Linked DNA regions of Sulfuricurvum kujiense DSM 16994. The protein of the gene in region 2 interacts with the protein of the main gene of each other region in a pairwise test. Links are inferred from orthologs where the notes say so. Each region holds a gene or a part of one and is shown on either strand. Other genes may lie near its edges.

Region 1 (5,167 bases), 590 kb from region 2 along the record:
TTCTGCCTGAAGTTGAAATACAACATTCTCGTTGGTTGCTTCGGTCAGCAATGCAATAACGTCGCTTAATTCCGCTCCCATGATTTTTGCCCGTTTGATGATCTCTTTATCGGGGATAATTTGCGGTTCGATATGGAAATTATCCGCCTTTACTTCCACAACCTGAACCGCTGGCTCGGAACGCTGAATCTGAGTGGTAGGGTTATCGAGTTCTTTGAGATGCATTTCCGGTGTCAGAGTTTCTTGTTTAGTCGCGACACTACACCCGGTTAATCCTAAAAGTACGGCAGCAAGTATAATTGAACGCATTAATTTGCTCCTGTCGTGAAATAGATGGTTTGGATTCGACCGGCATCATCAACAGTGATATAATTGCTGGTGATATTGCGGATAAAATATTTGTGGTTGTTTGCATAAAAAGGGTCTCCCTCTTTTAGAACAACGGTGTTCTCTCCAATTTTAAGAAGTATGAATTTCCCTTTATTGGTCTCTAAAAAACAGTTATAGATGAGTTGAGAAAGATCAAATTCCGTTTTAGACGGTAATGAAGGGGGCGCTAACAGTGGCGGCAGAGGCATAGGACGTGCATCTGATGTTGCTACAGGAGCTTTCTTCGGCTTTACAGGTTCACGGAAAAACGGGTTATAGGCCGCATTTAGCGATAGTGCAAGAAAAAGAAATGACCAAAAATAGTTCATATCGCCACTTTCATAGAGATTATTTGACGATAAAAAGCAAGAAGCGTACCAAGTTTATAAAATATATCTTTATCTTATGTAGGTTTGATTTTTGAAGAAGATGGACTGTAATTTGCTTATGAGTATGTTTATTAATATTGTAGAAAGCAAAAAGAGTTTTTATTCATGGAAATCAAACGATTAGAATCTCCGCTCTTGAATCCGTCGAGAAGAACATTTATAAAAAATGTGATAGCTTTATCGGCTTCAACATCGCTTTTTGCCGATAATAAAGAGAAAGACGAAATTCTCAGTGTTATCCGCAACGGTACTTCCTATAAAATTCCGTTTATTCGCGATGGCAAAATAGAAGAAAACGGCTATGATGATTTATGCCGTGTTTTTGCCGATGTTCGTGCCGGAGTAGCTGTAAGAATGGATCCGAATTTATTTTTGATTTTGACAAAAGCCCAACAATGGCTGTCAAGCAATCATATTAATCGCCCTATTATTCTGACATCCGGTTATCGTACGGAACACACGAATAGTATAACGGAGGGAGCAGCCTTTAATTCGATGCATTTGTACGGCAAAGCTGCCGATATAAAAATCGAAGGCATTCCTGCAGATTATTTAGCGAGGCTGCTTAGGATGTGCGGCGGAGCCGGAATAGGAATATACCCGACCTTCGTCCATGTAGATACGTGGAGAGAACGGGCATGGAGAGGTTAGAGGTTTTACTTTAAAAATATTGCTTTATTTTGACCTTTTTTTGTTACACTTTCAAAATTCATCCATAATATATAGGATTCATTCTTTTGAAACTCATCATTGTCGAGTCTCCGGCCAAAGCCAAGACCATCAAAAACTTTCTCTCTAAAGATTACGAGGTAATTGCCTCTAAAGGTCATATTCGCGACCTCCCAAAAAACCGTTTCGGTATTAAAATCGATGACGAAAAAATAATTGCCGAATATCGCATCAGTGAAGACAGCACCGCGACCGTCAAACAGATTCAAGAATTGGCTAAAAAAAGCGATACGATCTATATCGCGACCGATGAGGACCGTGAGGGAGAGGCTATCGGATGGCATATTGCCCATGCTATTGATAAAGACCCCTCATCGCTTCCGCGTATCGTATTTCATGAGATTACTAAAAATGCGATTATCCATGCACTCGAAACGCCGCGTACGATCGATATGGATCGTGTCAATGCACAGCAAGCCCGCCGGTTATTGGACCGGATTGTAGGGTATAAGCTCTCTCCGCTTTTGGCTAATAAAATCCAAAAAGGGTTGTCTGCCGGACGGGTACAATCCTCTACCCTTAAAATCGTTGTCGATAGAGAAAGAGAAATCCGTGCTTTCATTCCGGAAGAGTATTGGACGATCGATACCCTTTTCAAAAAAGATATCGAAGCCGCACTTGTCAACTTTGAGAATGAGAAAATTGATAAACTCACTATCAAAACGGGTGATGAGGCTGCTCGGATTGTTGAGACTCTGAAAGGTGAAAGTTTTAAAGTCGGCGAGATTGAGACCAAAGAGCGCAAAAGCTCTACACCGCCGCCGTTTATGACGTCTACTTTGCAGCAAACGGCCAGCTCACAGCTTGGATTTTCTCCGAAAAAGACGATGATGGTGGCTCAAGCGCTGTACGAGGGGGTTAAAACTCCTGAGGGGACCAGCGGGGTTATCACCTACATGCGTACCGATTCACTCAATCTTGCAACCGAAGCGGTTGAGGCGGCACGCGAAGTGATTTTGACCCGTTACGGCAAAGAGTATCTTCCCAAAGAAGCGAAAGTTTATACGAAAAAATCCAAAGGGGCACAAGAGGCGCATGAAGCGATCCGCCCGACTATGCTTGGCTTTACCCCGGAAGTTGCGGCTACCTATCTTAAACCTGATGAGATCAAACTTTATCGTCTCATCTACAATCGCTTTTTGGCATGTCAGATGAACGATGCACGCTTTGAACAGCAAAGTATTACGTTTGAATCGGCAAAAGCACAGTTTCGAGCGACAGGTCGAAAGCTTTTGTTTGACGGATTTTACCGTGTAACCGGAAGTGATGACAAAGACAAACTCCTCCCGTCACTTACGACCGGAGATTCGATCGAGATACAAACCGTTACGCCTGAGCAGCATTTTACCGAGCCGCCGGCACGCTATTCGGAAGCGAGTCTGATTAAAAAGCTCGAGTCTGAAGGGATCGGCCGTCCATCGACGTATGCACCGACGATAAGCACGCTTCAAGCGCGTAACTACATCGAGATCGAAAAGCGTGCGATCATGCCGACTGAGATCGCTTTTACCGTTACGGAGATGCTGGAGAATCATTTTAATGAGATTGTCGATGCCTCTTTTACCGCGACTATGGAAGAGACCCTTGATGAGATCAGTGAGAGCGGCAAATCGTGGCACAAAATTTTGCTCGATTTTTACTATCCGTTCATCGAGAAAATTGATGCGGGTAAAAGCAACATTGTTAGTCTCAAAATGGCGAAACCGCTCGGACGAAACTGTCCGCAGTGCGGAAGCGAATTGTTGCTCCGCTCGGGCCGTTTCGGTGAGTTTATTGCCTGCAGCGGGTTTCCGAAGTGTAAATACACGGAGCAGACCGAAGAGAATCAAAAAGAGAATCCCGCAACCCCTGATGAGGTGAGTGAAGAGGTATGTGATAAATGCGGCAGCGCGATGGTGGTTAAAAACGGCCGTAACGGAAAGTTTTTGGCGTGCAGCGGCTATCCGAAATGTAAAAATACCAAAACGCTCAATCAGGAAACGAAATTCTCACAAGTTCCGTGTCCGGAATGCGGCGGAAAGCTACTGTGGAGACAATCGCGGCGCGGTGCATTTTGGGGGTGTGAACATTATCCGAAATGTAAATTTATCTCCAAATTTGAACCAAGTGATAAAAAATGTGAAGTCCCGGGATGCGGCGGAGCACTGGCACCGCGAACGTATCGCAATAAAGAAGTGTATGAGTGTGTTAAATGTAAAGATCGTACGCCTCGCGAGGAAGCCGGTGAATGAAAATCGGATTGCTCTCCGACACTCATACTAAAAAAGGGCGTTCACAAAAGGTAATTGATCATTTAAAAGCTCAGGGTGCGGAGTTTTTGATCCATGCAGGGGATATCGTCAAGCCCGAAATTCTCGATCAGCTGAAAAGCAGCGGGCTGCGTTATGTCGCGGTGTATGGGAATAATGATGCTAATTTGATTGAATATCACACCCGATATAATCTTGTTCAGGAACCCCATTATTTTAAACTTGGCGGAGTAAATTTCAAACTGATGCATCTGCCGTTTTACATGAATGCCGATGCGGAAGTGATCATCTTCGGCCATACCCATGTATTTGAATGTGATTTTAAAAACCGTACATTGTTTTTAAATCCCGGAGAGGCATGCGCGCGTGATAAACCTTATTCAAGCTGTGCTATGCTTGAGATAACGGATAATGAACTGAAAGTGACTCACTATTCCCGTGCGCTAGAGAGTGAATATTTCGAAGAGCGCCACTATACTTTTGAAAGAGCGTAATTTATGAAAAAGATTTTTCTTTGCTCCATCTGTAATATCAACAGCGGAACATGTAACGAAGATTGCAAGTTTTGCAGCCAGAGCGTTAAATATAAAGCTGACATTGAGCGTTACCGTCAAAAGCCCATGGAGCAGATTTTGGAAGAGGCCCGACGTCTTGAAGCACTCGGGGCATTAGGCTTTTGTCTCGTGACGGCTCAAAAAGGGCTGGATGACAAAACGCTCGATTTTGTTTGCAACGTCGCTTCGACACTCAAACGTGAAGTTCCCCGCTTACGTCTTATCGCCTGCAACGGTACGGCGTCGTTTGAACAATTGAACGAATTGAGACGCGCGGGTGTGAGTGCCTATAATCACAATCTTGAAACCAGCCGGGAGTTTTATCCACAGGTATGTACGACGCATCCGTGGGATGAGCGGTATGAGACGTGTGAAAATGTTAACCGTTCCGGTCTAAAGCTGATCAGTGGGGGGATTTTCGGTATGGGCGAAACGCAGGAAGATCGCCTCAGCATGCTGTACTCCCTAAAAGAGCTCAACCCTATATCGGTCCCGCTTAACTTTTATCATCATAATGCGGCATTGCCGTTAAATCCGAGTCCTCTTACGATTGATGAGTCATTGGAACTGATTTCACTTGCACGAAAAATACTGGATAAAGCGGATCGTATAATGATCGCCGGAGGACGGGAAATTACATTTAAAGAGCGGCAGCATGAGATATTCGAAGCCGGTGCCAACAGTATCGTTATCGGAAATTATCTCACGACTGCAGGCCGAGAGGCACATGCCGATTTGATGATGCTACAAGATCTCGGTTTTGAAATTGCTATGACACCTGAGGATAAGTAAGTTATAATAACACCATCTAGATAGTTAAAAGGGGTTAATATATGTCGCAATCCGTATTATTAACCATTGCTCGAGCTTCTATCGA
Region 2 (5,537 bases):
ATGAAATTTTTAGCCAACAAAATCTCCTAAAAAAACTCCGTCAATCGATACTTCAAGAAGCTATCGAAGGGAAATTGACAGCGCAATGGCGAAAAGAAAATTCAGACGTAGAGTCAGTATCCAAACTACTCAAAAAAATAAGGGATGAGAAAGAACGACTTATCAAAGAGAAAAAAATTAAAAAGGGTGCAGAGGTTTCACCAATTCTTACCAATGATATTCCATTTATTATCCCTCAAAATTGGGGTTGGTGCAGATTAGGGAATCTTTTAAGATCATTAGAATATGGCACATCGAAAAAATGTTTTCAAGAGAAAAAATATAATACTCCGATTTTAAGAATACCTAATATATCATCTGGAATTATTAATGTCGATGATTTAAAATTTACAGATCTTTCTGAGAAAGAAAAAGCACAGTATACTCTTGAAAATAATGACATCTTAATTATCCGTTCAAATGGTAGTAGAGAAATAGTTGGTAGGTCGGTATTGGTATCCAATGAATTCCAAAATTATGGATATGCAGGGTATCTAATTCGTTTGCGTTTCATTGGTATTTCAATAGATGCTAAATATATTCAGTATGCGTTGAGAAGCCCATATATAAGAGAACAAATAGAAATGCCGTTAAGAACGACTGTCGGAATTAACAATATTAATAGTGTTGAGATTTCCAATCTTTTAATTCCCTTGCCTCCAATAGAAGAACAGAACGTGATTGTTGAAAAAGTAGAAAATCTTTTTGCTATGTGCGATGACCTTGAACAACAAATCAATGAATCCAAAGCCAATGCTGAAATGTTGATGCAATCAGTTCTTAAAGAGGCGTTTGAAGAAAAATCGGAAGTCGATACAACGGAGCCACACGCACCGAAAACCTTCCAACGCAGTGTCCTTGCCGCCTACTTGATCGATAACAGTCAAGATGATCAATTTTTCGGACACGTCAAGCTCCAAAAAATGCTTTATATGTGTGAAGCGGTCAATAATCTGGATTTTGATACAGACTATAAACGTCATGCGATGGGTCCGTATGATCCAAAACTGATTCGATCCGTGGACTCTCAACTAAAAAAAGCAAAATGGTTTGAAGTGAAAAAATTGGATGGTGAAATAAGTAGATATGTTTACCACCCTCTCGAAAAAGTAGAAGAGTACAAAAAATATGTAGGGCGATATTGGGATCAGCAAAAAATAGAGCATATTTTTCATCTTATGAAACCGATGAGGACGTTGCAAGCCGAAATCGTAGCGACACTTTACAGTGCCTACACGGATTTGAAAAAGGCTAACGTATCTATTACCGATGCAATACTTATTAATGAAGCACGGAATAACTGGCATGATAATAAAAAAAATATAGCCGTCGAGACATGGGAAAAAGCAATCGAATGGATGAAAAGTAAAAATCTGTTGTAAAAGGAAGTATGGGGTATGCCCAAACAACTAATCTGTGATTTGATGAAAGTTGCATTATCGGATAGCCGCTCCCAAGACTATATCACTTTTCCTCTGCATGAAAAGTGCATAAGACGGGTTCATGCTATTCTGAATCTAAATCTGACGGGCTATCAATGTTATATCCATTGCAATGATATTCGTCATGTCTATAATAGACATCCATTAGACCACCATTATTTATGCTACATTCCCGATATACTAAAAAATTTCAATAGAATAGAAAAAGAAAACACAACAGATCGAAGAACGGGCAAATCACAGCTCGTTTATAAATTTTACAAAAAATATAACGGCAATGTCGTGAAATTGGTTAAAGTAAGAGTACACCAAGATAAAACAATCAATTTGAAAACATTGTTTACGATAGGGGATGAGGGGCAGTAGACCAAAAACTACTGCATTCTACGGGTGTGGACTGATGAATTAACCCCAGTCTGACGTTCTAAACGGACTCCGATGGTTTTTAAGGAAAAAAAATGGACATATCAACAGAATATGCCACTTAAAATCTACCGAAGTAAACTTTGAGTGGAACATCTTGTCACTATCTTAACACAACTTCATTAATGCAATATAAATCGTCTATATTTGTAAGATTTTTATATCGAACACATCTTATAATGCGATTGGACTGAAATTATACTTAAATTATTTTAAGTATAGCTTGTACTCTAAACGCTTATTTTGTCAATTGTTGCGGTGTCATCAGCGATTGAAATACCAAAACGCTCCGAGGATGAGAATACCGAAAAAGGCAGCTTTAAAAACCCATTTCATCAGCTTGAGATAGACTAAAAAAAGGATAACTCCGACCAGTCCCATCGAACCAAGTCCATATCCGCTCATTAAAAAATCGATCATTTATGCTCCAAAAGTAAATGCGCCATTATAGCAAATGCTATAATCGCATTCATGAATACCGTGAATCAAATTTTTACCGATATGATCGAGATCAAAGGATCGAAATTTATCGCATTTTTAATGCCCATTTCTGAGTATGAGGAACAGATGTCTTATCTGCGTTCCATTCATCCCAAAGCGGTTCACTTTGTCAGTGCTACCCGGAGTCTGAATGAGTTTGATCAGATCGTCGAATACAGCGGTGATGACGGCGAGCCTAAAGGGACTTCAGGGAAGCCTACGCTATCAGTGCTGCAGGGACATGAACTCATCAATGCCGCAGTGATTACGGTACGCTATTTCGGAGGGACGAAACTGGGACCCGGTGGACTGGTGAGGGCGTATGCCGAAGCGGCAAATGCGGCGTATGCCCAAGCAGAGTTATTGCCCTATGAAAAGCTTTACACACAACGCTTTTCCTGTGAATATACGAACGTTTCGATGGTGGAATATGAGATTACCCAAAAAGCTATTCGATGTATTAGTAAAGTATTCGGAGAAAGAGGGGCGGAATTTACGATAGAAGCGACTGCGGAGAAGCTGGAGATTTTCTTTGATACGCTGGGTCGAGCAATACAAAAAATCTAGTTCGGATCGGTTAGGGTGTTTTATCCTCTTCCATGCTTTTATCATAGATAGGAATCATTATCGTAAAGCAGGTTCCCGCATCGATGTTCTGAAAGGTAAGGGCACCATGGAAGTGGTCTTCGATAATTGATTTGGACATATAGAGTCCCAATCCTGTCCCGTTTTCGGATTTTGTCGAAAAATAGGGTTCAAAAATTTTATCCGCAATAGCACCCGAAATATCTCCTGCGTTATCGCAGACATTTATAGCTATAGAACCGTCTGTTTCTTCTACAAGGATTGTAATTTTTCCTGGATGGATACCACGTTCTACGATGGCATCATGAGCGTTTTTGATCAAATTCATCAATACTTGGGTCAATTCGTTTTTTGAAAGGTACCCCATTTTATCGGTTGAAATCGTCAATGTCGTTTTGATTTTGGCATATTTTAAAAAGACATCGCACAGCCTTAAAGCCAGTTCGACGATTTCTCCGATATTTTCAGGCCGTTTCGTCTCGTCATTTTTATAATAATTGCGAAAATCATCGATGGTTTTGGACATATACTGTAAATGTTCATTGAACTGATCATGCGATTGTTCAAAATTCCCCTCATCCCATTGCCCCAGTTTATGCTGAAAATAGAGGTTTTGTATGATGATGGCCAGGGTATTAAGCGGTTGTCTCCATTGATGGGCGATCATGGAGATCATTTCACCCATTGCCGCATGTCTGGACTGGTGAAAAAGAATGGCATTTTTTTCTTTGATCTCTTGGCGTTGTTTGTCAATTTTGTGTTCAAGATACTCTTGATTCTTCTCTTTTTCTATCAACAGCTCTTTTTGTAGTTGGATTTTTTCATCTTTTGCCGCATGAAATCTTTGGGCCAGGATAAGAGCGAAAAATATGATTTCGATCAAAGCCCCGAATAAAAAAGCGTACCGGTTGATATCGGTGTTTTCCAAAAAGCCGTTGAACGTTAATACCATCATCCCCATTGTCGGCATATAAATCATGAGGGCAATGAGATAGAAGGGGGTTTGCATCTTGCCGTTTTGCCAGATTTTAACGGCAAGCGTAAGTAAAATCGTGATAAACACAGTGGAGAGAATATTAAAAAACAGTGTTGCTAAAGGTATTTCGAGATGGATTAAAACTCCCAATGTCAAAAAAGAGACAGCAAAGAGTTTGAATAACCGGTTCATTTTAGGGAAATACTTTTCCAATTCAAGGAACGTTTTGGAAAAAAGGGCCATAAATGCCAAAACTACGGTACCGACGACGTGAAGTCCCTGTTCCCACGGATGAAAGCCGATATAGAGATAACAGCCGTTGAACATAGTGACAAAAGCGATAAATGATGAGACGTATCCGATATAGTAGGCATATATCCGCTCACGCATCTCGACTAACAAAAATATATTCAGAATCATAATGATAAAAAGGATACCTGAGTAAAAAGGGTAAAACGTTCTTAGGGTCAAACGACTAGGTCTAAAAAACTCTTTTTCGCTGTAAAGTGTAAAAGCACCGATTTGGGCATTGATCGTCTGTCCTTGGAGAAAGTATGTTTTTGACATCCCGGGAGCTATCGTGAGGCGAAAAGTGGGGTTTGCATCTTCGATTTGACGCTCGTTAAGGTGTGTTAAAAGTCCGGCACTGTGCTTTACCCATCCTGATTCAGTCGGTTCATAAAGATTAAAAGTGGACCAAAACGGCTCGCCAAAGTACAGGATGAAATCATTGTCTCGACTCTTGTTCTCAATAGTTAGTTTGAACCATACGGTTCCGTCTTTATATCCGAATGAAAATTGGGAAGGGACTGTCTGGGTGAAATTTTTATCGGCAATTTCATCGACCGATAAAAGCGATTTTTCATCATAAACATAAGGGATGGAAAACTTAGAAATTTGATCTGTATTTTCAGCAATTACGATTGAAGCAAATGAGGAGGAAACGTAGAATATAAATGGCAAAATAATCCGAAAAAACATCCCCTCTCTCCTCTCTCTATCGGCATTTAGCATAAAAAATTATTATACAGCAATAACTCTCAAGCTTTATATTAAATTTTGCTCCAGAGTTTTTCGCTTAGTTTAAGCTCTTCGATCAGTCCGATCGTATAATGCAGGGTATTGACATATTCCATTGCTTGTTTGTACTCGAGAAGCGAGGTAAATACGGAAGGTTCAAAAAGGTCTTTACCCGTATTGATGGCAACGTGAATATGATTTTGGACAAAAGAGATGAAAAGGGGGTGAGGGATCTTTTTTTGAAAATCTACAATTCTTTGCATCATTGAATGGGTTAGAATATAGCGCGTTTCGATAGGGTCATTGCCGTAAACAACGAATTGCTTTTCAAATTCCGGATCGTCCAATTGTATTACTTTGTCACGTGAGAGATTTATGGACTGCAGCCATCCTCCGATCAAATCACCGAATGTTTTTTCGGCAAGATCGGGGAGAACAACCGTTTTGCTTTTAACGTATTTATTGAATTCTGCGACAAGAAAAAGCCCTCGGAACAGCGTATGCCATTGGGTTCGCCCTTTGGAATCTCGGGTCTGGTATTCGGCATGGATATCGGAAAATTCGATGGGGAT

The links. Proteins that work in one complex are often made in the same cells at the same time.
Region 1: the proteins of SULKU_RS15380 (region 2) and topA interact in binary tests that used the Escherichia coli proteins (3 or more experiments, as listed by UniProt). The link is inferred for Sulfuricurvum kujiense DSM 16994 from one-to-one orthologs.

The regions. Positions count from the first base shown.
Region 1 is NC_014762.1:181,614-186,780, forward strand. Bases 1,146-4,106 are described here. They hold topA (type I DNA topoisomerase), read left to right. Parts: upstream 1,146-1,495; coding sequence 1,496-3,718; downstream 3,719-4,106. Other genes in these bases: SULKU_RS00915 (YcbK family protein), read left to right, coding at 1,146-1,409; SULKU_RS00925 (metallophosphoesterase family protein), read left to right, coding at 3,715-4,106. In the rest of the region: SULKU_RS00905 (type II secretion system protein GspD), read right to left, coding at 1-309; SULKU_RS00910 (hypothetical protein), read right to left, coding at 309-698; more of SULKU_RS00915, read left to right, coding at 864-1,145; more of SULKU_RS00925, read left to right, coding at 4,107-4,230; SULKU_RS00930 (biotin synthase), read left to right, coding at 4,234-5,082; SULKU_RS00935 (AMMECR1 domain-containing protein), read left to right, coding at 5,124-5,167. UniProt on the Escherichia coli protein: Releases the supercoiling and torsional tension of DNA, which is introduced during the DNA replication and transcription, by transiently cleaving and rejoining one strand of the DNA duplex.
Region 2 is NC_014762.1:767,380-772,916, forward strand. Bases 1,209-4,163 are described here. They hold SULKU_RS15380 (YigZ family protein), read left to right. Parts: upstream 1,209-2,375; coding sequence 2,376-2,951; downstream 2,952-4,163. Other genes in these bases: SULKU_RS14260 (restriction endonuclease subunit S), read left to right, coding at 1,209-1,421; SULKU_RS03935 (PBECR3 domain-containing polyvalent protein), read left to right, coding at 1,437-1,847; SULKU_RS14975 (hypothetical protein), read right to left, coding at 2,169-2,324; SULKU_RS14265 (sensor histidine kinase), read right to left, coding at 2,962-4,163. In the rest of the region: more of SULKU_RS14260, read left to right, coding at 1-1,208; more of SULKU_RS14265, read right to left, coding at 4,164-4,926; SULKU_RS03955 (DUF3137 domain-containing protein), read right to left, coding at 4,998-5,537.